4 regions of the Nonomuraea sp. NPDC003707 genome follow, and region 4 is predicted to be linked to each of the others. Evidence: riboswitches for the same ligand, from Rfam matches in the RefSeq annotation. Region 4 holds a riboswitch; each other region holds the start of a gene.
What was found. Region 4 has a riboswitch for S-adenosylmethionine ahead of ACWDRB_RS61590 (ABC transporter substrate-binding protein). Riboswitches for the same ligand answer to the same signal wherever they lie in the genome.

Region 1 (7,459 bases), on a different contig from region 4:
GTTCGGGCTCTACACGGTGCAGATCCTGGACCGGGAGACGCCGCGGGCGGAGTTCTTCGTCGCGGCGGGGTCGTTCGTGGCCTGCGTGGCGCTGATCTGCGCCGCCCTCTACCTGGAGCACGCCTGCCGGATCCCCAAGGACCAGGACGAGCACAAACCGGACTAAGACGAGCGCCTGCCGAAAAGATAGATGACCGGGGCGGTGCAGATCAGCGGGCCGAGGATGGCGATCGGGCGCTCCAGCCACCATTTCAGGTCCGGCGGGATCTCGGTGCCCAGGCTGCCGAAGAGCCACCACGACAGGCCCAGCGCGATGGCCATCCCGGTCGTGTGGAAGAGGAAGAGCGGCAGCGAGTATCGGTTGATGAACTCGTTCACCCGGCGCCAGCCCGGACGCTCCAGCACCCGCTCCATCGACGGCCGCAGCACCTCCACCAGCCCGACCTGGAACAGCAGCAGGGCGACGATCACGAACGTGGGCGGCGCCATGTTCGACCATTTGTCGCCCGGCACGCCCACCATCGAACCCGGGTAGATGCCCGAGTAGACCAGGCCGAACAGGGCGAACAGCCCCGTCCAGAGCACCGCGACGTCATAGCGCCTGGGCAGGATGACGATCCGGTCGTAGAAGAACCCGGCCTGGTGGGCGAGCCCCCAGACGATGATCATGTTGAGCCAGCCGACCCAGTCGACCCCGTACCGGAAGCGCACCACGTCCACCACCAGCGACGCGCCGCCGAGCCAGATCAGCGTCAGCACGTCGTAGCGGCGGTGCAGCCAGAGCGCCACGGGCAGCAGCGCGATCAGGACGAGGTAGACGCCCAGGAACCACAGCGGGCTGAGCACCAGCAGCACCACCCGCCACATCCAGTCGACCTGGAACGTGTACGTCACGACCGCCCCGATGGCGATCCACACCCCGGACAGGAACAGGGCGGGTAAGGCCAGCGCGCGGATGCGCCGCCAGACGAACGAGCCGATGCCGACGCCGCGTTCCTTGGCCCGCTCCCAGGACAGCAGGTGCACGTGGCCGCCGACGTAGAAGAACAGCGGCAGCACCTGCAGCAGCCAGGTCAGGATCCACAGCCCCGAGGTGAAGCCCAGGGGGCTGGTGGGCTCGGGGCCGCTCGGCTTCCACTCCAGGATGGTGAACGCCCAGTGCCAGACCACCACGACGCAGAGGCTCAGGGCGCGGAGCCAGTCGACGTACTTGTCGCGCTCGACTTTCACTTGTCGATGTCACCCACGACGAAGAACATCGAGCCGAGGATGGCCACCATGTCGGCGACCAGGTGGCCGGGCAGCATCTCCCGCAGCACCTGGACGTTGCTGTACGAGGCCGAGCGCAGCTTGAGCCGCCACGGGGTCTTGTCTCCCTTGGAGACCAGGTAGTAGCCGTTGATGCCGAGAGGGTTCTCGGTCCACGCGTACGTGTGGCCCTCCGGCACCTTGAGCACCTTCGGCAGGCGCTGGTTGATCGGCCCGGGAGGCAGCGAGCGCAGCCGCGAGACGCAGGCGTCGGCCAGGTCGAGCGAGACCTTGAGCTGGGCGAAGAGCACCTCGAACCGGGAGTGGCAGTCGCCGGCCTGCCGCGTGACGACCTGCACGGGCAGCTCGGGGTAGGCGAGGTACGGGTCGTCGCGGCGCAGGTCGAAGTCCACGCCGGAGGCTCTGGCGATGGGGCCGCTGACGCCGTACTGGGTGATCTGCTCGCGGGAGAGCACGCCGACGCCCCTGGTGCGGGCGATGAAGATCTCGTTGTGCAGGATGAGGTTCTCGATGTCGGGCACGCGGCGGCGGGTCTCCGCGACGGCCTCCGACACCCGGTCGAGCCAGCCGAGCGGCAGGTCCTCCTTGAGGCCCCCGACCCGGTTGAACATGTAGTGCATGCGGCCGCCGGAGATCTCCTCCATGACCGCCTGGATGCGCTCGCGCTCGTTGAACGAGTAGAACAGCGGCGTGATCGCGCCGAGCTCCAGCGGATAGGAGCCGAGGAACATCAGGTGGTTGAGCACCCGGTTGAGCTCGGCCAGCAGCGTGCGCGCCCACACGGCCCGGACCGGGGGCTCCATGCCGAGCAGGCGTTCGGCGGCCAGCACCACGCCCAGTTCGTTCGCGAACCCCGACAGCCAGTCGTGCCTGTTGGCCAGCATGATGATCTGACGGTAGTCGCGGACCTCGAACAGCTTCTCCGCGCCCCGGTGCATGTAGCCGATGATCGGCTCGGCGGCGGTGATGCGTTCGCCGTCGAGCGTCAGCCTGAGCCGGAGCACCCCGTGGGTCGACGGGTGCTGCGGGCCGATGTTGAGGATCATGTCCTCGGTGGCCAGCTCTTTCGCACCCGCGCCGATCCCGACCACACGTTCCGTCATATGGCAATGCTGCCACCGCGCCGGTTGCTGGGCCAGGGCGGGGCCGGGTCAAGGAATGGTACGGAAACGCATCCCTAACTCGGACACGGGGAGGAATACAAGGAACCGGGGGGAGATAACACCATGAAGAGAGTTGTGTTTGATGTCGCGGCGTTGATCGCACGGGTGGTGACCGGCGTGATCTTCTTGGTCCACGGCGCGCAGAAGTGGGAGGGCGGTCTTGCGGCCACGGGGCAGGCGTTCAAGGGGATGGGGATCCCGATGCCGGAGCTCGCCGCCATGTTCGCGATCGTCGTCGAGATGGCGGGCGGTATTTTCCTGATCCTGGGCCTGCTGGTGCGCCTGGTGGGGCTGCTGTTGCTGGTCAACATGCTGGGCGCCATCACGTACGTGCACGCGGGGCACGGGGTGCTGTCCAGCGCCGGCGGCTGGGAGCTGCCCGGCGCGCTCGGGGCACTGGCCCTGTTGTTCCTGGCGCTGGGGGGCGGCCGGATCGGGATCGACGGGATCTTCGCCGCGATGTTCCGCCGGCGCTCGGAACGCCGGGCCGCCGAGGAGGAAAGCGCCGCGCGGCCACAGCGTCCGGAGCCGTCGAACGTCACGACCAGGCCCGCCGGCCTCACGACGCCCGCCGAGGCGCCTCGGGTGCCCAGGCAGCCGACCGAGCACCGGGCCGGCGGGGTCAACGACGACGACATGAGGGACATCGACGCCCTGGTCTCCGACGAGCCGCCGCCGCACCGCAAGCCGCCGAACCGCTCCGACGCCGTCTAGCGGCTCACTCAGCAGTCGGCTCAGCGGCCGACCCGACGGCCGACTCAGCGATTCACGAGGTCCCGCACGGCCTCGACCAGCCGGTCCACGTGCTCCTGCGTGGAGCCGATGCCGATGGAGGCCCGCACCGCGGAGGCGGTGCCGTCCTCACATCCGCCGTCGGCCTCACCCAACAGGTGCCGGACGAACGGGTGCGCGCAGAACTTGCCGTCGCGCACCCCGATGCCGTACTCGCCGGACAGCAACTCGGCCACCTCGCGGGCCGAGTAGCCGGCCACGGTGAACGACACGATGCCGACGCGCGGGTGGTCGTCCCCCCACAGCGACAGCTCCCGTACGCCCTCGATCGAGGCCAGCCCCGACCGCAGGCGCGCGATCAGCCGCTCCTCCTCCCGCACCAGCGCGGTCCAGCCGGTGGCCGTCAGCGCGTCGCAGGCGGCGGCCAGGGCGATGGCGCCCAGCACGTTCGGGGTGCCCGCCTCGTGGCGCGGCTCCGGGTCGTCGTGCCACTCGGTGTCGTCGCCCACGGAGCGCACCGCGCCGCCGCCCTTGAGGTACGGCTCGCCGTCCGCGAGCCAGTCCCGCCGCCCGATCAGCACCCCGGCGCCGAACGGCGCGTACAGCTTGTGCCCGGAGAAGGCCACGTAGTCCAGGTCGAGCGCGGTCAGGTTGAGCCGCCGGTGCGGTACGAGCTGGGCGGCGTCCACCAGGATGCGGGCGCCGTGCCGGTGCGCGACGTGGGCCAGGGCGGCGATGGGCCACAGCTCGCCGGTGACGTTGGAGGCGGCGGTGACCACGAGCAGCTTGGGGCCGTCGATGCCGGCCAGGGCCGCGTCGGCGGCGCGGACCGCCTCGCCGGGAAAGGCGGGCGGCGCCAGCCGTACGGACTTCTCCCAGGGGAGGAGAGAGGCGTGGTGCTCGGTGTCGAAGACCACGGTGGTGGTGCCGGCGGGCAGGCAGCGGGCCAGGAGGTTCGTGGCGTCGGTGGTGTTGCGGGTGAAGATCACGGCGTCGTCCGGGCGGGCCCCGACGAACGCCCGGACCGTGTGGCGGGCCTGCTCATAGCGGGCGGTGGTGAGCTGCGAGGCGTAGCCCGCGCCCCGGTGGACGCTGGAGTAGGCCGGGAGCGCGGCGGTGACGGCGGCGCTGACCGGCTCGAGACAGGGGGCGCTGGCGGCGTAGTCGAGGTTGGCGTAGCCGACGAGCCGGCCGCCCTTGACCGGCACCTCGAGGTCGGCCCCGAGCACGGCGGGGATCGGCCTGCCCGTGGCGACCGGAACGGCCTCGGCCTCGGCGGCGCGAGCGGGGACGGAGCTGAAGATCGTCAACGTGGACACGGCACATCTCCATGAGGGTCATCGGACCCCTGGAAGCAGCCACGGAGCCCGCGCTTGCCCGCCACACTTCGTGACGGACCAGGTCTTCACCCGGGGCACCCCGCCGCGGACGCGAGGGTTGCCGGCCAGCTAGCCGGGGCTTGTCGCTGGCACTCATGACCTACGGCGGAGACTATAACCCAATCCCCTCCATCGATCGCAAGTCGGTGAACTTATTCGGCGGCTGACTCGTTGCTACCGGAAATCCCGCTCATGTGTCATGGAGGTGCGTAAATGTTGGACTGGGTAACCGACCCGCAGATCTGGATCGGTTTCTTCACCCTGGTCGCCCTGGAGATCGTGCTGGGGATCGACAACATCATCTTCATCTCCATCCTGGCCGGGAAACTACCTCCCGAACAACGGGACAGAGCCCGGGTGCTGGGTCTGGGCGCGGCGCTGATCACCCGGTTGCTCCTGCTGCTTGCCCTGTCGTGGGTGGTGCAGCTCACCGAGCCGCTGTTCGCCGTCTTCGGTCACGAAATATCGGGACGCGACCTGATCCTGCTGCTCGGCGGACTGTTCCTGCTGGGCAAGAGCGTCACCGAGATCGGCCACAGCATGGACGGCCCCGTGGGCAAGGACGGCAAGAAGGCCGCGGCCGCCTCCTTCGCCTCGGTGATCATCCAGATCATGGTGCTGGACATCGTGTTCTCGCTCGACTCCGTCATCACCGCCGTCGGCATGGTCGACACGCTCGGCGTGATGATCGCGGCGGTCGTGGTGGCGGTGCTGGTGATGCTGTTCGCCTCGGGGCCGATCAGCAGGTTCGTGGACCGGCACCCGAGCATCAAGATGCTGGCGCTGTCGTTCCTCGTGCTGATCGGCGTGGTGCTCATCGCCGAGGGCTTCGGCCAGCACATCCCCAAGGGCTACATCTACTTCGCGATGGCGTTCTCGCTCGTCGTCGAGCTGCTGAACATCCGCATGCGGAGCAAGCGGACGGCGCCACAGGAGGACCCCACTCCTTAAGATGAAATAGTGCGATTTGACCCTTGGGATCCGGATTTCGTGGCGCACCCGTACCGGGTGTACGACGAGCTGAGGCGCGAGGCGCCGGTCAGCTACTTCGAGCCGACGAACCAGTGGCTGATCTCACGTCATGCCGACGTGAACGCCCTGCTCAGGGACCGCCGCCTGGGGCGGTCCCACCTCCACGTAGCCACCAACGAGGAGTTCGGGAGGCCGGCGGAGCCGGAGTTCCAGGAGCCGTTCTGGCGGGTGATCAGGGCGGGCATGCTCGACGTGGAGCCGCCGGTGCACACCAGGCTGCGCCGGCTGGTCTCCAAGGCGTTCACGCCGCGCATGGTCGAGTCGCTGCGTCCCCGGGTGCGCGCCATCGCCGCGGGCCTGGTGGACGCGTTCGTGGAGAAGGGCGGCGGCGACCTGCTCGCCGAGGTAGCCGAGCCGCTCCCGGTGACGGTGATCGCGGAGATGCTCGGCATCCCCCACGCCGACCGCCACCTGCTGCGCCCCTGGTCGGCGGAGATCTGCGGCATGTACGAGCTGAACCCGAGCCTTGAGGCCCAGCACACGGCGGTACGGGCGGCGTCGGAGTTCGCCGACTACCTCAAGACCCTGGCCGCGGAGCGCCGCCGGGCTCCCGGCGACGACCTGATCAGTGCCCTGGCGCAGATCGACGAGCTGACCGAGGACGAGCTGGTCGGCACGTGCGTGCTGCTGCTCAACGCCGGTCACGAGGCCACCGTGAACGTGACGGGCAACGGCTGGTGGTCCCTGTTCCGCAACCCCTCCGAACTGGCCCGGCTGCGCGAGGACCGCTCGCTGCTGCCCACGGCCGTCGAGGAGGTGATGCGCTGGGACACGCCGCTGCAGATGTTCGAACGCTGGGTGCTGGAGGACATCGAGGTGCACGGGGTGGAGATCCCGCGCGGGTCGGAGGTGGCGCTGCTGTTCGGCTCCGCCAACCGCGACCCGGCGGTCTTCGAGGACCCGGACCGGCTCGACGTGGGGCGGGCCGACAATCCGCACATCTCGTTCGGGGCCGGGATCCACTTCTGCCTGGGCGCGCCGCTGGCCCGCATCGAGCTCATCGAGTCGTACGGCGCTCTCCTGGACCGGGCGGCCAAGCTCGAACTGCGGGAGGAGCCGAGCTGGAAGCCCGGCTACATCATCAGGGGGCTGCGGTCGCTGGAGGTCACCGCCGCTGGCTGAGCCAGCCGAACCCGCCGAGCCCCGCCGGGTCGATCAGCTCACCCTCCTCCGACGCCCTGGCCAGCGCCCGGATGTAGGTGCGCGGCTCGGTGCGGGCCAGGTCGATCGGGGGCCTGGTGCCGGTGATCCCCAAAGCCCTCAGCGCGTCGCGCTGTGTGGACAAGGCTGTGGATATCGCGCCGGCCTGGCGCCCGGCCTCGGCGCACGCGTCAAGCGCGACATGAGCCGTGATATCGCAGGTCCCATCGGGGATCGGGGCAACGACCGCGCCGTCGCGGTAACCGGTCAACGTGCCACAGAGCGGCCGGTTATCCACAGGGTGTGCATAATCCACGGCAATCGCTCGGCCCCTTGTGAGGCGTCCCAGGACGGAGGCCCACGCCTCGTCGCGGGGGCGGCCGATCTCCGCGCGCGAGCCCACCCGGGTCAGCGGCCACCACCGGTCGAGCCAGGCGCAGTCGTCCGGTCGCGGCGGCCCGCCGAGGCGCTCCTCGCCCGTGTGGACGTTCACCATGATGAGGCGTGGCCCGGCGGAGGTCTGTTCCACCACGTCGAGCGGCACGTTGTCGAGCCACTCGTTGGCGATGGCCAGGCCCGTGATGCCGGTGGGCACGCTCCGCCGCCAGGCGATCCGCTCGGGCAGGCCGTCCGGCCTGGGGGAGAGGTCGACGGCGGTGACGCGGAGCCGGTCGCGCAGCGCGGGCTCGGCGGCCTCCAGCACCTGGGCGACCAGCGTGCCCTCGCCCGCGCCGATGTCGACCA
Region 2 (7,459 bases), on a different contig from region 4:
AGCTGGTTCATACCGCGCTCGAGACCGCGCCGGGCGTCCTCGTCAAACGCGATCATCTTGGCTGCCATAAGGCTAGACCTCCCAGATGCAGGGTGGCTTGTCGTGGACCGAGCCGACGCCCGCGACGGCATGGGTCAGCATCTCCTTCGGCAGACCCCATCGTCCCGATCCGAGTGTTGGCACTCTGCTGCACAGAGTGCCAACGAACTGTTTAGCACTCTACCCTGTCGAGTGCAAGCGAGAAGCCTCCTACCGGGCCTTTCCTCCCCATATCAGCCTGTACGGCGGAGCCGTCCATCGCCGGCGGCAGGACCCCGCACCTGCGACGAGCCGCGTCCAGGCCACCGCAGGTGGCGGGATCCGTACGCACGGCGAGCCGCCTCGCGCGGCTCGCCGTGACCGAGTCGACGAAAGAAAGGTTGCGGGTTCGCACGGACTGCGCTGCCGGGCGATCCCCGCCGGTGCATACCAGGGGGGTGTATCAGACCGCGCGGACGGACTCCGCTTGAGGTCCCTTCTGGCCCTGCGTGATCTCGAACTCGACCCGCTGGCCCTGTTCGAGAGATCGGTACCCGTCCATCATGATCGCTGAGTAATGGACGAATACATCCTTACCACCGTCTACCGCGATGAAGCCGTAGCCCTTGTCCGCGTTGAACCACTTGACGGTGCCCTGCGCCACTTCCGACTCCTCTTACTGGGCTTTCAGATCTCGCCCATTCCTCCGCGAGACCCGTAATCGCCGGACTTAAGGGAAAATCAGCCAGACGATCGCCCTCGACCATACCTGTGGCACGGGGTTTGGCAACAGAGTCAATCTGCAAACGACGCATTTCTTCGCAACGAAGGCGCTTCAGCGTTTCATTTGCCCTGGAAATGGAGAAGGCGCCCACTAGGGGCGCCTTCCACACGTGTGATCTATAGCACTCAGCCGCCGGCAACCGCCGGGATGATTGAGATCTGAGTGCCCTCAGGTGCCGGAGTGTCGAGCCCGTCGGCGAAACGGACGTCCTCTTCCCCAACGTAAACGTTGACAAAACGACGAATCTTGCCCGATTCATCCAGAATTCTCGCGCCGATCCCCGGGTAGTCGGAGTCGAGCTTGGCAAGCACGTCACGAAGAGTCGCGCCCTCGCCACTGACTTCGGCGTTGCCCCCGGTGTAGGTGCGCAGAATGGTGGGAATCCGCACCGAAACGCTCATGGTTTAACTCGCCTTTCCTGGTTGTCAGACAGTCGCGCGGAACGCGTCGAGGGAGGGCCGGATCACGGCTGTGGGCTGGGCGTCGTCGCTGATCGCGTCGAGCGTCTTGAGCCCGTCGCCGGTGTTGAGGACCACGGTCTCGGCCTCGGGGTCGAGCCGCCCGCTCTCGGCGAGCTTCTTCAGCACGCCCACGGTCACCCCTCCCGCGGTCTCGGCGAAGACGCCCTCCGTCGAGGCCAGGAGCTTGATCGCGGCCACGATCTCGGCGTCCGTGACGTCCTCGACGGCCCCGCCGGTGCGCCGGGCGATGTCGAGCACGTACGGCCCGTCGGCCGGGTTGCCGATGGCCAGCGACTTGGCGATGGTGTCGGGCTTGACCGGCTGCACGACGTCGTGCCCCGCCTTGTACGCGGTGGAGACCGGCGAGCACCCGGCCGCCTGCGCTCCGAAGATCTTGTACGGCGTGTCCTCGACCAGCCCCAGCTGCACCAGCTCGCGGAAGCCCTTGTCGATCTTGGTGAGCTGCGAGCCGGAGGCGATGGGGATGACGATCTGCTCGGGCAACCGCCACCCGAGCTGCTCGGCGATCTCGTACGCGAGCGTCTTGGAGCCCTCGGCGTAGTAGGGCCGCAGGTTGACGTTGACGAACCCCCACTTGTCACCCAGCGGGTCGCCGATCAGCTCGGAGCAGAACCGGTTGACCTCGTCATAGGTGCCGTCGATCCCGATCAGCTTGCCGCCGAACACGCGAGCCATGGCGATCTTGGCCGCTTCGAGGTTGGCCGGGATGAACACGCACGCCTCGAGCCCGGCGCGCGCCGCCGCCGCGGTGACCGCGCCCGCGAGGTTGCCCGTGGAGGAGCAGGAAAGGGTGTGGAAGCCGAAGTTACGCGCCGCCTCGACGGCGATGGCGACGACCCGGTCCTTGAAGGAATGGGTGGGGTTGCCCGAGTCGTCCTTCACGTACAAGTTCTTGAGACCGAGTGCGCGTCCGAGGTTTCCGGCCTTGACCAGTTTGGTCCAGCCGGGGTTCATATTGGGCTTACTGGCGACGTCAACCGGCACCGGGAGCAGCGACCGGTAACGCCAGATGTTGGCGGGACCCGACTCGATGTCGGAGCGGGTCACCGTACCGAAGGAATAGGCCGCTTCAAGCGGCCCGAAACACTCCAGACACGCGAAGCTCGGACCGAGCGGGTAACGCGTGCCGCACTCACGGCAGGACAGACCGACAGCAGGACCAAAGTCGAGCGACATGAAGCGAGGCCTTCCCTCATCTTCGCCTGCGGCCACCTTGACCGCAGACCGGAATTGGCACCTTGTCCCGGTCGGCCTCGCCCTGTCGCGAGTCTCAAACCGGGAGGGTTGCCGGGGCTTCGCAGGGCCGGTCCCTCCACCCCTCTGGATGAGCAATATTCAGTTGTTGAAATGGACTCTACCCGTCCATGGGGCCCAAATGGCCACCCGTCTCAAGATGCGAGACGTGGCGTCTCAGCGATAATCATCACCCAGCACTCCCTGCACGTATTTGCGGGCCTGATGAATGCGCGACTTGGCGGTGCCCAGGGGGATGCCGAGCTGCTCGGCCACCTCGTTGTAGTCGAGCTGGACGATGTCGCGCAGCACCAGCGCCTGCGCCAGGTCGGGCTTGTCGGCCTCCAGCGCCTCCATGGCGTCGAGCAGGTCGAGCCGCGAGCCCGCGATCACGCTCACCCGCGCCACGTCGGGCTTCTGCGTGGGCAGCTCGTCCGAGGTCTGCTCGGCCGCGCGGCGTTTGAGCGACCTGTACGTGGTGCGCGCGCAGTTGGCCGTCACGATGTGCAGCCAGGTGCTGAACCGCGCCCGGCCCTCGAACCGGCCGATGTTGCGCGCCACGGCCAGCAACGTGTCCTGCGAGGCTTCCTCGGCATCCTGGTGATAGGGGAGGATCCGGGCGCAGTGTCGCATCACATCGGGCTCGATCCGCGCCAGGAGCTCGCCAAGTGCGCGATGATCTCCTCCTGCGGCCGAGCGGGCGAGTTCCTCGGTTAGCTCATCTAGCGCCATAGCTGGGATCCTATGGGCGAAGGGAGCGTAGATGAACAGCGTCCTGGTGGCCTCCAACAGAGGACCCGTTTCCTTTACCGTCTCGGACGACGGCGAGCTGACCATGAAACGCGGTGGCGGCGGCCTGGTTTCGGCACTGTCCGAGGTGGCCAGGAAGGACGGCATGCTCTGGGTGTGCGCGGCGCTGTCCGACGGCGACCGCAGCGCCGTGCGCCTGGTGCCCGGCGGCCGGATCGACCACGCCGGCTACGACACGGGTCCGGTGCGCATGCTCGACATCCCGCCCGCCACCTTCCACCGCGCCTACAACGCCGTGGCCAACTCCACCCTGTGGTTCGTCAACCACCTGCTCTACGACATCCCCAACTCGCCCAACTTCGGCACGAGGTTCGAGCGCGAGTGGGAGTCCTACCGCGACTACAACGGCGCGTTCGCGCTGGCGCTGGCCGAGGAGGCCGGCCACGGCGCCCGCGTCATGGTGCAGGACTACCACCTGACGCTGACCCCGGCGATGCTCCGCGCCGAGCGGCCGGACCTGCGCATCGCCCACTTCAGCCACACCCCGTGGGCGCCCCCCGAATACTTCTCGCTGCTGCCCGACGAGGTGGTCGGAGAGGTCCTGGAGGGCATCCTGGGGGCCGATCACGCCGGGTTCCTGGCCGACAGGTGGGCGCAGGCGTTCATGGACTGCTGTGAGGCGCTGCTGGGCGCGGAGGTCGACCGCGTGGGCCGCAGCGTCACCCACGAGGGCCGGACCACCCGCATCGGCGTGCACAGCCTCGGCGTGGACGGCGACGCGCTGTGGGAGCGCGCCGTCGAGCCCGACGTCGAATCGCACATGACCGCGCTCAGGGAGCAGGTGGGCGACCGCCGGCTGATCGTCCGCATCGACCGCACCGAGCTGTCGAAGAACATCGTGCGCGGCCTGGTGGCCTACCGCGAGTTCCTCGCCGCGCACCCGGAGTGGCACGGCAAGGTGGTGCACCTGGCGTTCGCCTACCCGAGCCGGCACGACCTGCCCGAATACCGCGAATACACCGCGTCGGTGCTGCGCTGCGCGCAGGAGATCGAGGACGAGTACGGCACCGAGGACTGGGACCCGCTGATCCTCAACGTCAACGACGACTACCCGCGTTCGCTGGCCGCGTACCGGATGGCCGACGTGCTGCTGGTCAACCCCATCCGCGACGGGATGAACCTGGTCGCCAAGGAGGGCCCGATCCTGTCCACGAGGTGCGCGCTCGTGCTCTCGCGCGAGGCGGGGGCGGCGGCCGAGCTGGGCCCGCACGCGCTCGTGGTGAACCCGTACGACATCAGCGGCACCGCCGCCGCGCTGCACGCCGCGCTCGTCATGCCGGAGGACGAGCGCCGCATGCGGCGCGACAAGCTGCACGCCGCGGCCACCGCCCTGCCCCCGCAGAAGTGGCTCGCGGCCCAGCTCGACGCGCTGGCCGAGATCTGAGCCCGGTCAGGTCCAGTCGGCGTGCTTGAGCGTGTCGGCCAGCCCCGGCGTGTTCCACTGGTCCACGATGAGGATCTTGCTCTGCGGCAGGTACCACTCGCGCTGCGTGAAGCGGAGCAGCACCTTCGTGGTCGAGCCCGAATACTTGACGCACTCCGACTTCCACGCGTTGTAGGCGGCCTTGTGCCCCGCGCCGACCTGGCGCAGGCCCCTGGTGACCTTCGGGCCGATGGCCTCGCCCCACTTCCGGTTGAACGGGCACGGCTGCACGTCGCTCGCCGTGTAGAAGGGCCGCTTGCCGGTGTACGGGCCGAACCCCTCGGCGCCGCGCTTGATGGACGAGGGGCCGAGGACGTAGAAGGCGTCGCATTCGGGCGTCCCCCAGCCCATGGGCTTGCCGCACTTGCCGGTCACGATCTGGACATCGTCGCCGAAGCGGTGGACCACCCACTTGATCGGGATGTACAGGGTCAGGCCCTTGCGCAGCTTGACCGCCTGGGCGGGCGCGGCGTGGGCGGGCAGGGAGGTCGCGAGGAGGGTGGCCGCGGCCACGGCCACGGCGGCGAGGTGTCGCTTGTGCATGCGCCCGACCCTAGGGAGCGCGACTTGCAGCTCAATCACGAACGGCTGAAAGCCGCCACAAGCTCCTCCAGCAGCGCGACGACGCCGTCGGGCCCGTCCACCACGATGTCGGCCCGCTCGGCCAGCTCGGTGACCTCCGCGGAGCCGCTGCACACGGTCACGCCGGGCAGCCCCGAGAGACGTACGGCCTCGAACGCGGCCAGGTCGCCGAGATCGTCGCCCACGAACATGACGGACCTGGCGGCCCGCTCCGCCAGGAACAGGCTGAGCGCCTGCCCCTTGTCCATGCCCGGCGGCCGCAGCTCCAGCACGAAGCGGCCCGGCTCGACCACCAGGCCGCGCTTGCCGGCCAGCTCGGCCAGCGGCTCGCGCAGCCTGGCCAGCGCGCCCTCCGGGTCGGAGCTGCGCCTGGTGTGCACGGCCACGGCCCGGCCCTTGTCCTCGATGGTGACGTCTCGCAGGCCCAGCGACTCGAGCAGCAGCTGCAGCTCGGCCTCTGCCTCGAGCACGCCCGGAGGCGGCGGGGGCCCGGAGATCTGCCCGGCCTCCCAGCGCTCGAAGCCGTAGTGCCCGAGCACGACCAGCCGGGGCACGTCGGCCAGGCCCGGCCCGAGCTCCAGGGCGGTGGCCGGTGGCCGGCCGGTCACGATGGCCACCGCCAGGACGTGGGCGCCGAGCTCGGCCAGCACCTCCGGCGCCTTCGGATGGATCACGGCCTCGGCGGGATCGGGCACGATCGGCGACAGGGTTCCGTCGAAGTCGAGCCCGATCACGGCGCCCGCCGGGTCGTCCAAGATCGCTTTCATTCCAGGGATGTTCCTCACGCGGCTGCCGTACCCAGCCGGTCAGGGACGCATGCCGAGTCTCCTGGCGGCGCGGTCACGCTGACGGGTGGACCGTAACCTGCGCAGCCGCTTGACCAGCATGGGATCGTGCTCCAGCGCCTCCGGCCGGTCGATCAGCTCACCGAGCAACTGGTAGTAGCGCGTGGCGGAGAAGCCGAAGCTCTCCTTGATGGCCTGCTCCTTCGCGCCCGCGTAGCGCCACCATTGGCGTTCGAAGGCGAGGAGTTCGAGATCGCGTTCTGAGAGGGGTTGGCCGGACGTCTCCTGGGCAGCATTGTCACCGCTGAGCGGTGCTCCCATGGTGTCCTCCTCGGGAAAGGTGCGCGCGACGACTCCGCACGCACGCGGCCCGTGGCCAATCGTAATGTGCGAAGTGCGGCTGTTCACGACGTATTGAGAGACGTACAGTCACGAAATGTGACCTCAGTAATCACGCTCCTCACCGACTACGGACTCGAAGACGGCTATGTGGCGGCGTGTCACGGAGTGATCGCCGGAATCGCCCCCCAGGCGCGGGTGATCGACGTGTGCCACCTGATCCCCTCCGGTGACGTACGGCGTGGCGCGGCGATTCTCGCCCAGACCATTCCGTACCTTCCCGCGGGCATCCATATCGGCGCGGTCGATCCCAGCGCGGGCGGCGCCCGGCGGGCGGTGGCCGTCGAGGCGGGCGGGCGGGTGTTCATCGGACCCGACAACGGGCTGCTGTCGTGGGCCGTGCACGCCAGCGGCGGCGCCGAGGCCGCCTACGCGATCAGCAACGAGGAGCACTTCCTGCGGCCGGTCTCCCCCACCTTCCACGGGCGCGACGTCTTCTCGCCGGTCGCGGGGCGGCTGTGCGGCGGGCTGAGACCGGCGGACCTGGGGCCCGAGGTGCCGATCGGCAGGCTGGTGACGCTGCCGGCGCCGACCACGCTGCTGCGCGAGGGCTCGGTGGAGGGCGAGGTCGTCTCGGTCGACCGCTACGGCAACACCCAGCTCTCGATCGCGGTCGGGGACCTGCACGCGCTGGGCGTGCGGGTGGGCGACACGCTGGGGGTCTGGCTGGGCCGGCGACAAATCTCGCTGCCCTACCGGGAGACGTTCGCGGCGGTGCCGCCGGGGGAGCTGGTGGCGTTCGCGGACTCGGCGGGGCTGATCGCGATCGCGGTCAATTCCGGTGACGCAGCGCAGCGGTTGGGGCTCCCACCTGGCGCGCATGTCCGACTCTCCCCTACTCCATAGGACGAAGGCGCACAGATCGGAATTACTCCGCGTATCGGTCTGTTTACCGAAGCGTCGGAAAGAATCAGCGGGCGCGTGTCAGAATGCAACGCGCGGG
Region 3 (7,459 bases), on a different contig from region 4:
CGTCCGGGCGTGCGGCCTGGGGGCCGGTCTCGGACGGCGCGGGACGCCGGGCCGGGCACCGCACGCCGCCCCCGCCGTACCGACCGAACGCACCGGCCGGGGTTGCCGCACCGCCGCACCCAAGCAGCCCCTACGATCGCCGCGGCATGGCTGGTCGTCGTACACGGTAGGGGGTGATCGACGATCCAGGGTTCGTTTCTCACCCTGGCTCACCGAGTAACGTGGCTGATCGCCGAGCTTGACCCCAGAACCGGCGGATTGCAGGGTGACGAGCTATGGGCAGGAGGCGCTACGTTGCCAGAGGCGTTCCCGGCGGCTACCGGATCTGGGACAACAAGGTGCGACGCTGGTGGGGCGACCTCTACGAGTCATGCCCCGACGATTTGCTCGACGAGTTGAACGGCGCGCGTGACTACGACAAGATCACGGCGCTCCTCAAACGTTATCGAGCTATGAAGCGGTAGGAGGTGCTCCTCCCCAGGCGAAGGTTTTGCCAGGTGGTGCCCGATATGCCATCCCATGGCTTCCAGCCGTGCCAAAGGACCAGTGGGGTGTCTGTAGCCGTCCGTGTGCCAGTCGGAACGGATCATTGGGTAACCGCCAGCGGCCAGTCGGTGGTACGGCTGACGTGCCGACATGGCATGTCGTCAGGGACCAAAGCTCCAGACGTTGCCAACGGGGCGCCCGCCGCGCCGCAGCACGGTGCCAAGAAGGCCAGTGAGGTCATCGTCTACGTGGGTGAGAAGTTCGTCACCGAAGACACATAAGGATGCTTCCCGCCAGTTGCCGAACGTGCCCATCCGGAGGTCCCCGGTGACTTGGATGACGTGTTCATCGATGAGGTAGGCGTAACTCGTCCACGGGGGCTGCCCTGGCCCGCCGACGCGGGTTGGGTCGAGGCGGGAGCCGCTGACGTACCACTTGAGGCGGTAGAGCCGAGCGCTGGCACGTAATCCGCGCGCGACGATCTCCTCTACCTCTGGCCTCTAGCGTGGTGTCGAGGCTAAGCACGGTTCGGGTGAAGGGCATCACTTCGACACCGAGTACCGACGCGCGGGGCGCGCTAGTCGTGCCCTTCAGATGCCGGCGGCGCCGTACTGCACCCCGAGGTTGGCACCCCGGCGTGTGCGTTGTGCCGTCGTGAGCTCGTGGCTCGAGGTGCACCATCAGCCGCGATCGAGATGGCTACCCGATATGTCCGCTGAGAAAGCGCACGTCAACCGGCACGCATGCATGCTCGCTCACGCTTCCATCACCCGAGAAGGAGAACCCATGCGTACCCTTACCGTCCTGCCTGGCGCCCTGATCGCCGGCCTGCTGCTGGCAGGCTGTGCCCCTACTGCCAAAGGACTGCTGTCCGCCCCCGCCTCCACGAGTGGCACACCCTCGGCAGCCGCGACCACCTCCGCCAGCCCGGCCTCGTTCACGCACACGCCTGACCCTGAGGAATTCAGCCTCCGCGTGAAGGTCCTAGAAAAGAAGTGCTACGGCAGCGCCGGCTGCAACGTCACCTACAGCATCCGCGTCAGCTACTCCGGACCGGCTCTGAACCCGGACCAGGAGTACCAGGTCACCTATGAGGTGACCGGCCTCGAGGACGGCCCGGCCGTCAACACGTTCACGATTCAGGGGGATGAGGTCAGCTACCAGGAGGAGGAGTTCGCCTCGACTCCGTCCTCGTCCAGGACGCTCAAAGCGAAGGCGACGGAGGTGGAACGCCTCGGCCTGTAGATGGCGCCATATGGCTGCCGCGCCCGCCTGGCGGTGGACCATGCCGGACCTTCGCCGGACCGTTAGGCCCGGCAATCATCGGTCTTGCCGGTCGTCATCAGTAGGGAGACGAGTGGGTTGACCGGGGGTTTCGGTACTCATCGATCACGACCGGCTCTAGGCGATCACAGCGGACAGGGGACTGCTAGTGCGGTTGGGTTTACCGCCCATCCGGGGTTCACATCCCCGATCCTCCGCAGGCGGAAGGCCCTCTCCCGTAGTTGGGAGAGGACCTTTTTTTGATCTTCTATGGGCAGCGGGTTGCAGACACTCGGCGAGATGTGGCGCAGCTTCGTCTCGCTGCTCTCCGGCTCGGGCACGCCTCATAGGTCATCTCGGTCTGGTCGGCCACAGCAACACCACCGTCACCGAGAGCTGCTCGCCCGTGTTCCTGGAAGGGCCCATGCATTGGATCTTTCCTGAGCGAAGATGCATGGACCATCATCTGTAGCCTCACCCAACCGAAGGATGGTCGTTGAAGCGCAGCAGCGGAACTCGCCGTAGTGGTGCTCGTAGTCTCGTCCTTCTCGGCTGGTTGTTCCTCGTTGTGGCCGGCTGGGTCGTTCTCACCGGAACAGGGGGCGATGCGACCACAATGGTGATCGCGCTGGTGGGCGTGGGGCTGGGGTTTCTCATCACAGCCGTCGTGCTGGCGATCGAGGACCTTAACCGGCACTGATCAGGGAGACCCCAGAGGGCGTCTTTCATCTGGAGGGTTGCTACGTGGGGGTAGCGCGCCCGGTGGTGGTCACACGGATGTGGCCGAGGTTTTCCTGAACGCCTTGCTCGATGAGGAGGGCATTGTTGGCTTGGGGTCCCGTACGTCGGCCTGCTTGAGGATGGACTTCCGCTGCTTCTAGTTCTCCGTGCGCTCGATCGGGTCGCCAAGCTTCGTGGTGAAGACCAGATCATGATCGGTCCACCTGTTTCCCGGCCTTAACCCCTTCCTCGGACTGCGCCCGTAGGAGGGCAGGAGCGCGACAGGCGGTGTCCCGGGGGGCGATCAGGTCGGATGCTGTGTCGCTGTCGGCGGCAGTGTCAGCACGCCAACGGCCCGATATCAGAGCGGTCGGCGACAGTGAATGCACGGAGCGCGAATCGGGCCACGCCCAGCTCGCCCTCACCCCCCGTGGAAGCCCGTTTCATAGCAGACCTGAAGGAGTACAGCACCATGTCCATCACCCTCACCGACCAGGACAAGCTCACCCTGCGGACCGCCGCGTGGGGCGCCGTCTCGCTGATGTCCGCCGCCGGTGCCGCCGGCTCGGCCCACAAGGTCGCCACCGAAGGCTCCATCGCCCTGACCTCCGCCACCGGCCCCGTCGGACACGTGCTCACCAAGGCGCCCAAGGGCGTCAAGTACGGCAAGTCCGTCGCCGACCTGGCCGACCTGGTGCTGCCGGCGCTGACCGCGTCCATGAACCTGCTCAAGCAGCAGGACCCGGCCGAGGCCGACAACTTCCGCAGCACCGTCAGCGTCGCTCTCGAAGCAGCCGCCCGCACTCACCAGGGTCGGCCCAGCCCTACCCTGGCCGAGATGACCCGCAAGATCACCGCAGCGCTCGACGCTGCTTGATGGGATGTCAACCTCGTGTCGCGGGGTCCACTCCGGACCCCGTGACAAGGCGGCGTGACGGGTCAGGCACGGGTCGAGTCCCGCCACCGGGCGGCCAAGCTGGTGGGCGCCGAACTTACCGACAGGCCGTGTTCAGACGCTCAGGGGCGCCTCACCGCACCCAGCCGAAGCTTCTCAGAGGGCCGGCGAACGGGAGCTCACGGCGGTGAGACGGGCTTGCAGTGCCGGTTTGACGGTAGGCCAGTCTTCGGCGACCACTGCGAACATGGCCGAGTCGCGGACCTTGCCCTCCTCGCCGTGCGCCCACGACATGGACCAGGCGCGCAGCACGCCCTCGAAGGGGATGCCGAGGCGTTCCAAGGCCTGGCGGCACCGGTGGTTGCGGGCGTCGGTCTTCAGGTCGACGCGGGCAACGCCGAGCGTGTCGAACGCATACGACAGCAGCAACAGCTTCGCCTCGGCATTGATCCCGGTGCCCTGCGCCGAGGCGGCCAGCCAGGTGAAGCCGATCTCGATCGCGCGCAGGTCCGGCCGGTCCGGCCACCTGCGGGGATCCCACAGGCCGGTGCAGCCCACCACCTTGCCGTCGGTGAGCCGAACCTGCGCGAATGGGGTCAGCCCGTCGCGGACGAGCTGGGCCGCCAGGTAGTCCGGTATCTCGCGAGCGCGAGGCACCAGCGTGAAGTCGTAGGACGACCGATCCTCCTCGGCCGCTTCCGCGAGATCCGGCGCATGTCGCATCGCCAGCGGCTCCAACCGCACCAGATCCCCGGAAAGGACAGGAACATCAAGCCGCACGCTCATCAGCTCTCCCTCATCGTTCCTGGCATTGGCACCTTTCCCGCGGATTCCCGCCGGGGAGGTTGCCGGACCGTCACAGGGCCAGGTCCCTCAGATCCTCTGGATGAACTACCGAGTCGAGATCATGCCCGCACAGGCGGACACCGTCAATTCGCAAGCGGGTCTGCCCAATCCATCCCTAGGCGTTGATCGACTTGCCGAGGGCGCTGCCCGCGAGCCAGTCGTCCCATGACTTCGCCCACGGCGTCGGCCCGTTGCCGAACTCGAGCTTCCGCGACGTCCCCGTGACCTCGATGATGTCTCCCCGCTGCGTGAAGTTGTAGAACCAGCGGGCGTTGGCCATGCTGGCGTTCACGCAGCCATGGCTGACGTTGCTGTTGCCCTGCGCGCCGGTCGACCAGGGCGCGGCATGGAAGAACATGCCGCTGTAGGTCATCCTGACATTCCACTTGGTATGGGCGTAGTACTCGCCGGGCCTGCCGATGGTGGCCGAGTCCATGAGGGTCGACGCGGCCTTCTCCTGGGCGATCATGACGCCGGACCAGCTTTCGTCGCCCTTCTTGCCCAGGCTGACCGGGATGGCCTTGACGACCTTGCCGTTCTCCCGCACGACCGCCCGGTGGGTGCCATTGCGGATCTTGGTGATGTGCTCGTCGCCGACGGTGAACGTCAAGCTGCGGTCCCTGGTGCCCCACAGGTCCCGGCCCGCCCGCAGCCCGGCCAGGTGCGCGACCACCGTGACCTGCTCGCCGACCGGCCAGTACTCGCGCGGCCTGAACTGGACCTCGCGGTCGCTCACCCAGCTCCACGCCCCCTCGACCGGCTTCGACATCCGCACCTCCAGCGACCTCTCGACCGCGGCCCGGTCGCTCCTGGCGGTCATGGGGCGCGACAGCAGGAGCTGGACGGGCATGCCGACGCCGACCTTCTCGCCGTCCAGCGGGGACATGCCGCTCTCCAGCACCCGCTTCGGCTTGAGCGTGGTGAACGTGGCCCGCGCGGTGACGGGTTTGCCGTCCCTGCCGGTCGCCTGCGCGCTCACCGTGTACGCGGTCGAGGGCCGCAACGGCCACGTGGGGTGCCACGTCCCGTCCGCGCCGAGGGTCCCGCGGACCTCATGCCCCTTGGCGTCGGCGACGGTCAGCTTGGTGACCTTGCCGTCGGTGGCCTTGACGCTGACCCCGGCATCCGGGGGCACCTTCTTCGTGCCGTTCGCCGGGGTGATCGACAGCTTGGCTGCGAGGGCCCGCTCCTGTGGGCCGGCGGGCGGTGGTGGGTTCGAGCCACCCGAGGTGCAGCCTGCGGTCAGCAGCAGCGTAGCCGTGAACGTGCTGACGAGTATGGTTCGGCCGTTCCGCATCGTCGATGCCTCCACTCCCCGACAAATAGGCATCTTTCGGACAAGACGGCCTATTAGCGATACGGAGAGCTATATGCCCATAACTGTAGGTAGCAATGCAAAAGTGCCTTGATCGATGCGGCAGGTTGCGAGGCAGGCGTATCCAGAGGGCATCTGCGAGATCGAGGAGTGGGACCGTGAGCGGCCCTGAGCGCGTCCGCCATGCCTCTGGGAGACTGGGTGCCTGTGACGCGCTCTGACCTGGCTCGCAGGATTCATGCCGCAGCCCACCTCACCGGCCACTTCGTGCTCCGCTCAGGACGTACCGCCACCGAGTACTTCGACAAGTACAAGTTCGAGGGTGATCCCGTTCTGCTGGATGACATCGCTCGGGCGATGGCGCCCGTGGTCCCGGGGGACATCGAGGTGTTGGCCGGGCTCGAGATGGGCGGGATTCCGGTGGTCACCGCGCTTGGCCGGCACACCGGTCTGCCGTGTGCGTTCGTCCGTAAGCAGGCCAAGGCGTACGGGACCTGTCGTCTGGCCGAGGGTGCGGATGTGGTGGGGCGGCGGGTTCTGGTGGTTGAGGATGTTGTCACCAGCGGTGGCCAGATCGTCCTGTCCACTGCTGAGCTGCGGAGCCTCGGGGCTCAGGTCAGTGAGGCATTGTGCGTCATCGACCGCGAGCAGGGAGGTGCGGCGGCGTTGGCCGCGGAAGGCATCAGGCTTTCGTCGTTGTTGACCGCGACCGATCTGCGCATGACGGACTGATCCGCCGGGCCCATCGACATGGGCTTCTCTCTACGATCGTCACCCGTCCGGGCAGGCAGAACAAGACTGTTTCTTTGGTCGGTGCCGTCGCCATGCTGGTAACCGTGAACGCCACAAACAGCGAGGTCTGGGATCCGTTCGGCACCTTGCACAACGCCCTGTGGATCGGAGGGGGACAATGGGCCGGCAAATCCACCGTCGCCAGGCTGCTGGCCACCCGGTACGGGCTGACCGCCTATCACTACGACTATCACGACGCACGTGCGCACAATGACCGTCGGATCGCCCGTCGCGTGCGGCTTGGCGAGCCCATCGCGGACCCTGAGCCGGACGCCGTCTGGGTGAACACCAGCCCGCAGAAAATGGCCGACGAGATCCTGGCCGGCTTTCCCGCGCGGTTCGAATGGGCTCTGGATGACCTGCGTGGCCTGGTTTCGGGGCGGCCGGTCGTCGCCGAAGGCTGGGGGCTGCGTCCCGAACTGGTCGCTCCCATCATCGACTCAACCTGGCGAATGATCGTCATGGTGCCGAGCGAAGAGTTCCGCCGGCGTCAGGTTCGCGAGCTGCCCCGGGCCGCCGCCGTCGATCACCAAGTCAGCGATCCTGATCGAGCACAGCGTAACCGACTCGCCCGAGACCGGCTCGTCGCCGACGAGGCCGTTCGTTCCGCTCGTCGTTTGGGCATCCGGGTTCTGGAAGTGGATGGGGTCGATGATGCGGAGGCTGTGGCGGATATTGTGGCCGACCACTTCAGTGCCTATCTGCCGCTTACGAACGTCTACGGGTCTTGATTACGCGGGCTCCGCGGAAGAGTTGTACGCATTCATGGAACCAATGGCGTGACCGTGCCCGTGGTGGTCTCGGTGATGCCGATGCCGGAGACCGTGGCGACCGTCGGCTCGTAGCCGTGTACGGCATTCATCGCCTTCGGCAACTCTGCGCGGTCCAGCCCGATGGCGAGGGTGCAGTGGGGTATCCATTTGCCGGGGAGATAGTACGGCCAGTGTTTGATCTGGGTGCTCGGAAGAGCGGCGTGGATCCTCTTGTGGAAGGTCAGCAGTTCGGTTGTCACGGTGACTCCGACGAAGAGCACACCTTCCGCACCGGGAAATGTCCCTAGGAAACCCAGGTTCAGGGATGGCGCCGGTAGGAGGAGAGCCGAGCGCAGCTCGTCCAGGTCCGCCTCGTCCAAGGTCTCCGCG
Region 4 (7,459 bases):
GGCGACCTCGCCGAGCGAGGTGACCGCGGCGAGGATCGCGCCCGCGAGGATGCCGGGCCGCAGCAGCGGCAGCGTCACGGTCAGGAACACCCGGACCCGCCCGGCGCCCAGGCTCAGGGCGGCCCGCTCCAGCGCCGGGTCGAGCTGCGCGGCGCTCACCATGACCGCCCGCACCACGAACGGCAGCGCCACCAGCGAGTGCGCCAGCCACAGCCCGGTCACCGAGTTGACGAGGCCGACGCCGTGGAAGTAGTAGAGCAGGCCGAGCGCGACGATGATCTCCGGGACCATCAGCGGCGACAGCGCGAACCCCTGCAGCAGTCTCCGGCCGGGGAACGACCCCTGCGTCAGCCCGTACGCCGCCAGCGTCCCGATGACCACGGTCGTCGGCACCACCAGGAGCACCAGCAGGCCGCTCAGGCGGAACGAGACCTGCCAGTCGGGCGAGCCGAGCACCTCGGCGTACCAGCGCAGCGACAGCCCCGACGGCGGGAACGCCATCGAGCCCGCCCGGTTGAACGAGCTCGTCACCAGCACGACCAGCGGCGCGATCAGGAACAGGAACACCAGCGCCGACAGGGCCGCGGCCACCAGCCGCACGATCCTGTCGTAGCCCCGCTCACCCATGAAGGCGCCTCTCCCAGATCCGGAACACGCCCGCCAGCAGCCCCGTGGACACGACGGTCAGCGCGAGCAGCGCGAAGCTCAGCGCCGCCGCCACCGGGTAGTCGAACACCGTCGTCACCTGGTCGTAGACCCGGATGCCGGTCAGCGGCTGGGTCACCCCGCCGACCAGCAGCGGCGTGATGTAGATGCCCATGGCCAGCGCGAAGACGATGAGGGCGCCGGTGACCGCGCCGGGCAGGCTGAGCGGGACCGTGACCCGCAGGAACGTCCTGACCGGCCCGGCTCCGAGCGTCTGCGAGGCCCGGTGCAGGTTGCGGTCCAGCCCGCCGAGCGCCGTCGTGAGCGGGATGATCGCGAACGGCAGCAGCACGTGCGTCACCGCGACCACGACGGCCGGGTAGCTGGTGAGCAGCTGGGCGGGCTGGTCACGCAGCCCGGAGGCGACGAGCGTCCGGTTGACGAGCCCGTTGCCGGACAGCAGCACGACCCATCCGTAGGTGCGTACGACCACGCTGGTCAGCAGCGGCGAGATCACGATGACGAACAGCAGGGTCCGCACGACGCCGGGCCGCCGGCGGGCCAGGAAGTACGCGGCCGGGTACGCCAGCGCCACGCACAGCACCGCCACCAGGAGCGCGGTGGCCAGGGTCCGGAGCAGGGATCCGTAGAAGTACGGCTCGGTGAACACCCGGGCGTACTGCCCGAAGGTGAATCCGGGCAGCGCCGCGTTGAAGGCGCCGACAGGGCTGAAGCTGAGCCGCAGCAGCCCCACGAGGGGGACCAGGAACAGGGCGGCCAGGAACGCCACGAGCGGCAGAACGTACGGCAGGCCCGCCCAGCGGCGTGTCATGGCGCCTCCGTTTCCAGGAGGATGACGTCGGCCGGATCCCAGTGCGCGAGCACGGACGTGCCCGCGCCGGGCGGGTCCTCGGCGCCCGCGCCGGTGTCGGCGACCTGCACGCTCAGGGTGCGCCCGTCGGCCAGCCGCACCTCCACGTGCCAGGCGTCCCCGGCGAAGGCCCGATACCCCACCGTCCCGGGCACCCCGCTGGCCCCCGGGCCCGGTGTGGCCAGGCGGATGCGTTCGGGGCGGACGGCGACGACGGCGCGCCCGCCCGGCCGCAGCGACAGGAGGCCGCACTCGACGACGATCCCGCCGGAGTCGAGCGCGCCCGAGCCGGTCACCGTGCCCTCCAGGACGTTGGCCGCGCCGATGAACTGCGCGACGAACCGGGTCGCCGGCCGCCGGTAGACCTCGTCGGGGGTGCCGAGCTGCTCGACCCGGCCGCCGTTCATGACGGCCACCCGGTCGGACAGCGCGAGCGCCTCCTCCTGGTCGTGCGTGACGAAGACCATGGTGGTGCCGATGCGCCGCTGGATGGCGCGCAGCTCCACCCGCATCTCCCTGCGCAGCTTGGCGTCCAGGTTGGACAGCGGCTCGTCCAGCAGCAGCACGGCGGGCCGGATGGCCAGGGCGCGGGCGAGGGCGACCCGCTGCTGCTGCCCGCCGGACAACTGGCGGGGCCGCCGCCCGGCGTACCCCTCCAGGCCGACCAGGCTCAGCGCCTCCCGCACCCGCTCGTCCCGCTCCCGCCGGTCGAGCCGGCGCACGCGCAGCCCGTACGCCACGTTGGCGGCCACGGTCAGGTGCGGGAAGAGCGCGTAGTTCTGGAACACCATGCCCAGACCCCGCCGGTACGGGGGCCGCCGGGTCACGTCGGAGCCGTCGATCACGATCCGCCCGGCCGTGGGCTGGACGAACCCGGCGACGCAGTTGAGCAGCGTCGTCTTGCCGCAGCCGCTGGGCCCGAGGATCGACAGGAACTCGCCCTTGCGGATCGACAGCCGGTCCAGGTCGAGCACGCGCGCGCCGTCGTACCCGGCGGCGAGCCCCTCGATCTCGACGTGCCCGCCGCCTTCTTCCGGGGTCAGCCGAAGATCTGGTTCCACCGCTGCTGCCATTCGTTCAGCTTCGGGGTGGCGACCGCGTAGTCCACCCAGATGAACTTCTTGAAGACGTCGGGACCGTGCTTCACCTTCTGCTCGAACGGCTCGCTGTAGGAGATCGAGTCGTTGCCCGCGGCGTACCAGGTGCCCTCGGCGAACGGCTTCTGGTTCTGCGCGGCCGTCAGGTGGTCGAGGAACTTGTTCGCCAGGTCGCTCTTCTGCGTCCCCGCGGCGATGAAGTACGAGGTCAGCGCGCCGACAGGGCCGGACTTGGGGTAGGTGAAGCCGATCGGGGAGCCGGCCTGGGCCATGGCGAAGGCGCGGCCGTCCCAGAAGGGCATGATCCAGGCGTCGCCGTTCTCGATGACGGTGGCGGCGTTGCCCGCGTTGGCGGGGAAGGAGGACACGCAGCCCTTCAGCGTCGCGAGCTTGTCGAACGCCTTGTCCACGGCGGCCGGGTCGGACAGCGTGCCGCCCTGGGAGGTGACCAGGGCGGAGAAGAACTCCAGGCCGGGGTTGTAGGTGAGCGGCGGGAGGGCGATGTGGCCGCAGTACTGCTTGTCGAAGATGCCCGCCCAGTCCGCGGGCGGCGTCTTGATCTTGTCGGTGCGGTAGAGGAGGCCGGTGGAGCCGGTGGTCAGCGGCACGCCGTACTGCTTGCCGTCGTACGCGGACTTGCCGGCGAGCACCGGGTCCAGCTCCTTGAAGTGCGCCAGCCCGTCGGTGGCCAGCGGCTGGAGCAGCCCGGCGGAGGCCGCGGGCAGCGACGCGTCCGGGGTGAACGCGATGACGTCGAACGGCGGGTTCTTGCCGCCGGCCGCGCGCAGCTTGGTGAGCCATTCGGCGTTCGCGCCGTAGACGAGGTTCACCTTGGCGCCGGTGTCGCGTTCGAACGGCTCCACGAACGACTTCTTGAACAGCTCTCCCCACGCGCCCGCGAACGCGGTCACCGTGAGCTCCTGCTTCGCCGCGCCGCCGGTGCCCGTGGAGCCGCCAGTGGAGCCACCCGTAGAGCCGCCCGTGTCGACGCCGCCGCAGGCCGTGACCGCCAGCGCGACCACCATGCCCAGTCCCGCGAGGCGAGTGAATCCGCCCTTCATCTTTCCCTTTCCTTTTCGAGCAGCCGGCCAAGGGCGCAGGGCAGCACGACTCGACATCCGCGCTTGCCGCCAGGAGCACCATTCGGCTCGACGACCGTGTCATCACCCGGGGCACCCCGCCGCGGTGGGAGGGTTGCCGTCCAGCAAGCCGGGGCTTCGCACTGGACTCGTGACATAAGCGACTATATCAGTAGGATTTACCTGGATATGGCACGAGGTGATGCTTAGTGGCTTTTGTCTCTTTTGTGCGAGGGTGTGCTCAGCCGTTGACCAGGGCGTCGCCGAGGGGCGTGCGCGCGTACAGGACGCCGCGGCCGACGCGGGTGCCCGCGATCAGGCCCGTCCTGCGCAGCGCCGCCAGATGGCCGCCGGTGGTGCCCAGGCTCTGCCCGAGCAGGGCCGCGAGCTGGGTGGTGGTGGCGGGCTCGGCCAGCTCGGCGAGGATGCGGGCGCGACTGCGGCCGATCAGGGCCGACAGGTCGGCGTCGGCCGCGGCGGGCACGGCCGCGGCGCCCCTCGCGGGATAGATCATCGCGTACGGCCAGGCGTCCTCCAGATAGGCGCCGACGGCGGTCGTGAACGCCGACGGCAGGAAGAGCAGCCCCTTGCCGCCGAGCCTGCGCAGCCCGTGGAGGCTGGTCAGCTCGACCTCGATCTGCCCCCGGGGCCGCCAGTGGACCTGCGGGCTGAGGTCCTCCAGCGCCGCCGCCCAGCCGTAGGCCGCCAGCCGTCCCGCCCGATGGGCGACGTCGCGCTGCAGGATCGCGCGGAAGCGCGGCCAGTCGTGGGAGACGATCTCCGTCCAGAGCGCCTCGTACGCGTCGGCGAACCGCTCCACCACCCGCGGTCCCGCCAGCAGCTCCCTGACCCCGCCCGCCGCCGGCCGCCCGGCGAGCGCCCGGGCGATCTCCGCGTGCGCCTGCTCCAGCGGCGTCCTGCGCATGGCGGCCAGCTCAGCCTCGAACGGCACGTCCACGGCCGTCGGCGGCGGGGCGATGAAGGCGACGTTCGTGCCGCGCCGGTTGCCGCTGATCGCGTCCGCGGCCCGCAGCACGGGGTGGGCACGTTCGAGCTCCCGGTACGTGCCCCGCCACCGAGCGGCCCACCGGCCGTGCACGCCCGCCTCCAGCCGGCCCGCCAGCACCCACTGCGCGTGCATGGTCTCGATCAGCGGGGAGATCGCGAACCTGGTGGCCACCAGGTCCTGCGGGGTGACCTCGATTCTTACGGGCACCTTTCGGTTATATCCGAAAGAGTCGCCAGCTCGCCGGTCCGGTCCGCACCATCGTGGACGTGAATGGGGCGACGTTCGGCGACGTGTTCGCCGTCAAGGAGTTCCGGGTCCTGTTCGGCAGCTTCGCGCTGCTGGTCGGCGGGGACTCGATCAAGATGCTGGCTTTGTCCGTGCTGGTCTATGAGCGGACCGGCTCGGCCGGCCTGTCGGCCGCCGCGTACATGGCCGGCTGGCTGCCGTTCATCGTGGGCGGGCTGTTGCTGCTCTCGCTGGCCGACCGGTTGCCGCCGCGGGCGCTGATGGTGACCGGCGAGGTGGTCAGGGCGGTGACGTGCCTGCTGCTGGCCTTCGCGGGGCTGCCGGTCTGGGCGATGCTGGCGCTGGTGCTGGTCACTGGGCTGTTCACGCCGGTCTTCTTCGCCGCGCGGGCGGCGATGCTGCCCGACGTGCTGCCCGGCGACGCGTTCGTGCTCGGGCGGTCGGTCCTGAACGTGGCCTCCGCGAGCGCGCAGATCGCGGGGCTGGCGGCCGGGGGCGCGTTCCTGGCCGTCGCCGGGCCCTCGGGGGCGCTGGCCACGACCGCGGGCCTGGCCGCGGTGGCCGCCGTGGTGCTGCGGGCCGGACTGCCGTACCGGCCCGCCCGGGGCACGGCGCGGGCGGGCGCGGTGCGCCAGACGCTGCGGGTCAACCGGCGGCTGCTGGCCGACGGGCGGGTGCGCGGGCTGCTGCTGGCGGGGTGGCTGCCGTGCGTGTTCCTGGCCGGGGCCGAGGCCATGGTCGTGCCCTATCTGGGCGGGCAGGGGCAGGCCGGGGTGGTGCTCGCGGCGGCGGCCGGCGGGATGGCGGTGGGGGAGTTCGCGGTGGGCAGGTTCGCCGCGCCGGGGCTGCGCGAGCGGCTGTCGTTTCCGCTGGCGGTGCTGCTCGGCGTGCCGTGGGTGGGGTTCGCGCTCGGGCCGGGGATGGCGTGGGCCGCCGTGCTGGCCGCGGTGGCGACCGCGGGGCTGTCGTACCAGCTGGGGTTGCAGCGGCGGTTCGTGGAGTCGGTGCCCGAGGAGGTGCGGGGGCAGGCGTTCGGGCTGCAGTCGTCCGGGCTGATGACGGGGCAGGCGGCCGGGGCGGCGCTGGTCGGGGCGCTCGGAGAGGTGATCGCCCCCGGGCCCGCGATCGCGGTGGCGGGCGGTGCCGGGGTCCTGGTCGCGCTGGCGCTGGCGGGCGTGCTGCGCCCGGGCGGTACGCGCGAAGCGGCCCCCCACCTCTGACCGGCCGTTGAGCGCGCGGCGGGCCTGGCTGCCGAGCTCGCGCAGCCCCGCCGCTGACCGGCCGCACCCTTGGCACGGGCGCGGAAAACCCCCCGCGATCGGGCGCGTCCCGGCTATATGGTGCCGTTCGTGGACACTCTGGAAAGCCTCGTCATTGCCCGGCGGCTGCGCGTGCCCATCGGCGCCGCGCCCGCCGGATCCGGGTCCGGCTGGGGGGAGACCGCGGCCCGCCAGCTCGACGCGGTGCTGCTCAGCGTCGGCTTCACGTGCTCGGCCGCGCTGCTCGAGCGGCTGTCCGGGCTGCGCGGCGAGACCGTGGTCGACCTCGGCGTCCGCATTCTGGCCGCCGTCCGCACGCTCGTGGGTGACCACGTCCGGCACAACGCGTACTTCCTCGACTTCCCCAGGAACGTGCCCGACACCCTGGAGTTCTGGGCCGGGCTGCTACGCGAGGCCCTGCTCGACCCGGTCGCCGCCGCCCGTGTCGAGACCTCGACCCTCAACCTGCTCTCCCTGCCCGGCTACGGCCGTTACCAGCACACCTACGCCGACCTGGCCGCGCACGCCGAGCTGATCCCGCTGGCCGGGGACCGGGTGACCGTGCTGGAGCTGGGCGGGAGCCTGGAGTCGGAGGCGCGGGAGCTCTACTTCTCGCTGGCGGGCTCCGAGGTGCCCCTGGCCGCCGAGGACCTGGCCGCGCTGCGCCTGCTGGCCGGGTTCTGCGCCGACGAGCCCGAGCGCATCCCCGTGCGTGAGAACCGCGCGATCGTCAACGAGGTCCGGCTGGCCGAGGGCCGGCCGCTGCTGGTCGACACCGTGACCGACGTGCTCCGGCTCGCCTGCGGCTGCTCCGGCGGCGATGTCACGCTGGCCGAGCCCACCAGGTTCCGCTCGTTCCGCCGGGCCGAGCGCCGCGCCCTGCTGGGAGCCCTGGACGCGGTCGCCTCCCCGGCCAGGCTCGGCGACGTGCCGCGCCACCGGGAGGAGTGGAAGCGGCTCGGCGAACGGCTGCACCCCCACGAGTACCCGCAGTTTCCGCGCGCCCGGGCCGTCTTCGAAACCGCCAGGGGCACGCGTCCGGCCCCGAGCCTGGACGGCCGGGTCGAGACCGCCCTGTCGGCGGGCCGCACCGCCGAGGCGGTGAAGCTGCTGGAGCAGGCCCCCGGCGTGCTGCTGCGCCGCCTCGACCACCTGCTGCGGACCGGCCTGTCCACGTCGGCCGTGCTGGACGCCGCGGAAGGGGCTGCCTCGGGCGCCTCCGGCCGCGTCCTGCTGTCGCTGCGGGAGCATCT

Region 1: it holds a riboswitch for S-adenosylmethionine, as region 4 does, so the genes downstream of both, ACWDRB_RS25135 (aminotransferase class V-fold PLP-dependent enzyme) here and ACWDRB_RS61590 (ABC transporter substrate-binding protein) in region 4, are expected to answer to the same signal.
Region 2: it holds a riboswitch for S-adenosylmethionine, as region 4 does, so the genes downstream of both, thrC (threonine synthase) here and ACWDRB_RS61590 (ABC transporter substrate-binding protein) in region 4, are expected to answer to the same signal.
Region 3: it holds a riboswitch for S-adenosylmethionine, as region 4 does, so the genes downstream of both, ACWDRB_RS66120 (GNAT family N-acetyltransferase) here and ACWDRB_RS61590 (ABC transporter substrate-binding protein) in region 4, are expected to answer to the same signal.

What each region holds. Positions count from the first base shown of each region.
Region 1 covers NZ_JBSFNK010000009.1:232,844-240,302, forward strand. The annotation lists gene ACWDRB_RS25115 (DUF3180 domain-containing protein) at 1-166, shown strand, start outside; gene ACWDRB_RS25120 (acyltransferase family protein) at 163-1,230, opposite strand; gene ACWDRB_RS25125 (NADH-quinone oxidoreductase subunit D) at 1,227-2,372, opposite strand; gene ACWDRB_RS25130 (DoxX family protein) at 2,496-3,146, shown strand; gene ACWDRB_RS25135 (aminotransferase class V-fold PLP-dependent enzyme) at 3,191-4,483, opposite strand; SAM riboswitch class IV at 4,529-4,644, opposite strand; gene ACWDRB_RS25140 (TerC family protein) at 4,757-5,494, shown strand; gene ACWDRB_RS25145 (cytochrome P450) at 5,504-6,697, shown strand; gene ACWDRB_RS25150 (SAM-dependent methyltransferase) at 6,681-7,459, opposite strand, start outside.
Region 2 covers NZ_JBSFNK010000070.1:52-7,510, forward strand. The annotation lists gene ACWDRB_RS64345 (cold-shock protein) at 482-682, opposite strand; gene ACWDRB_RS64350 (MoaD/ThiS family protein) at 928-1,203, opposite strand; gene thrC (threonine synthase) at 1,228-2,460, opposite strand; SAM riboswitch class I at 2,474-2,615, opposite strand; gene ACWDRB_RS64360 (RNA polymerase sigma factor) at 2,695-3,249, opposite strand; gene ACWDRB_RS64365 (alpha,alpha-trehalose-phosphate synthase (UDP-forming)) at 3,281-4,711, shown strand; gene ACWDRB_RS64370 (hypothetical protein) at 4,718-5,293, opposite strand; gene otsB (trehalose-phosphatase) at 5,329-6,099, opposite strand; gene ACWDRB_RS64380 (DUF3263 domain-containing protein) at 6,139-6,438, opposite strand; gene ACWDRB_RS64385 (SAM hydrolase/SAM-dependent halogenase family protein) at 6,556-7,362, shown strand; gene ACWDRB_RS64390 (hypothetical protein) at 7,438-7,459, shown strand, end outside.
Region 3 covers NZ_JBSFNK010000082.1:2,203-9,661, reverse strand. The annotation lists gene ACWDRB_RS66145 (hypothetical protein) at 276-464, shown strand; gene ACWDRB_RS66140 (DUF2716 domain-containing protein) at 648-968, opposite strand; gene ACWDRB_RS66135 (hypothetical protein) at 1,273-1,731, shown strand; gene ACWDRB_RS66130 (hypothetical protein) at 2,246-2,449, shown strand; gene ACWDRB_RS66125 (hypothetical protein) at 2,942-3,346, shown strand; gene ACWDRB_RS66120 (GNAT family N-acetyltransferase) at 3,521-4,150, opposite strand; SAM riboswitch class I at 4,158-4,257, opposite strand; gene ACWDRB_RS66115 (L,D-transpeptidase) at 4,326-5,507, opposite strand; gene pyrE (orotate phosphoribosyltransferase) at 5,733-6,257, shown strand; gene ACWDRB_RS66105 (hypothetical protein) at 6,362-7,048, shown strand; gene ACWDRB_RS66100 (2'-5' RNA ligase family protein) at 7,081-7,459, opposite strand, start outside.
Region 4 covers NZ_JBSFNK010000056.1:5,430-12,888, reverse strand. The annotation lists gene ACWDRB_RS61605 (ABC transporter permease) at 1-627, opposite strand, end outside; gene ACWDRB_RS61600 (ABC transporter permease) at 620-1,477, opposite strand; gene ACWDRB_RS61595 (ABC transporter ATP-binding protein) at 1,474-2,577, opposite strand; gene ACWDRB_RS61590 (ABC transporter substrate-binding protein) at 2,556-3,674, opposite strand; SAM riboswitch class IV at 3,729-3,849, opposite strand; gene ACWDRB_RS61585 (helix-turn-helix domain-containing protein) at 3,934-4,908, opposite strand; gene ACWDRB_RS61580 (MFS transporter) at 4,968-6,167, shown strand; gene ACWDRB_RS61575 (hypothetical protein) at 6,297-7,459, shown strand, end outside.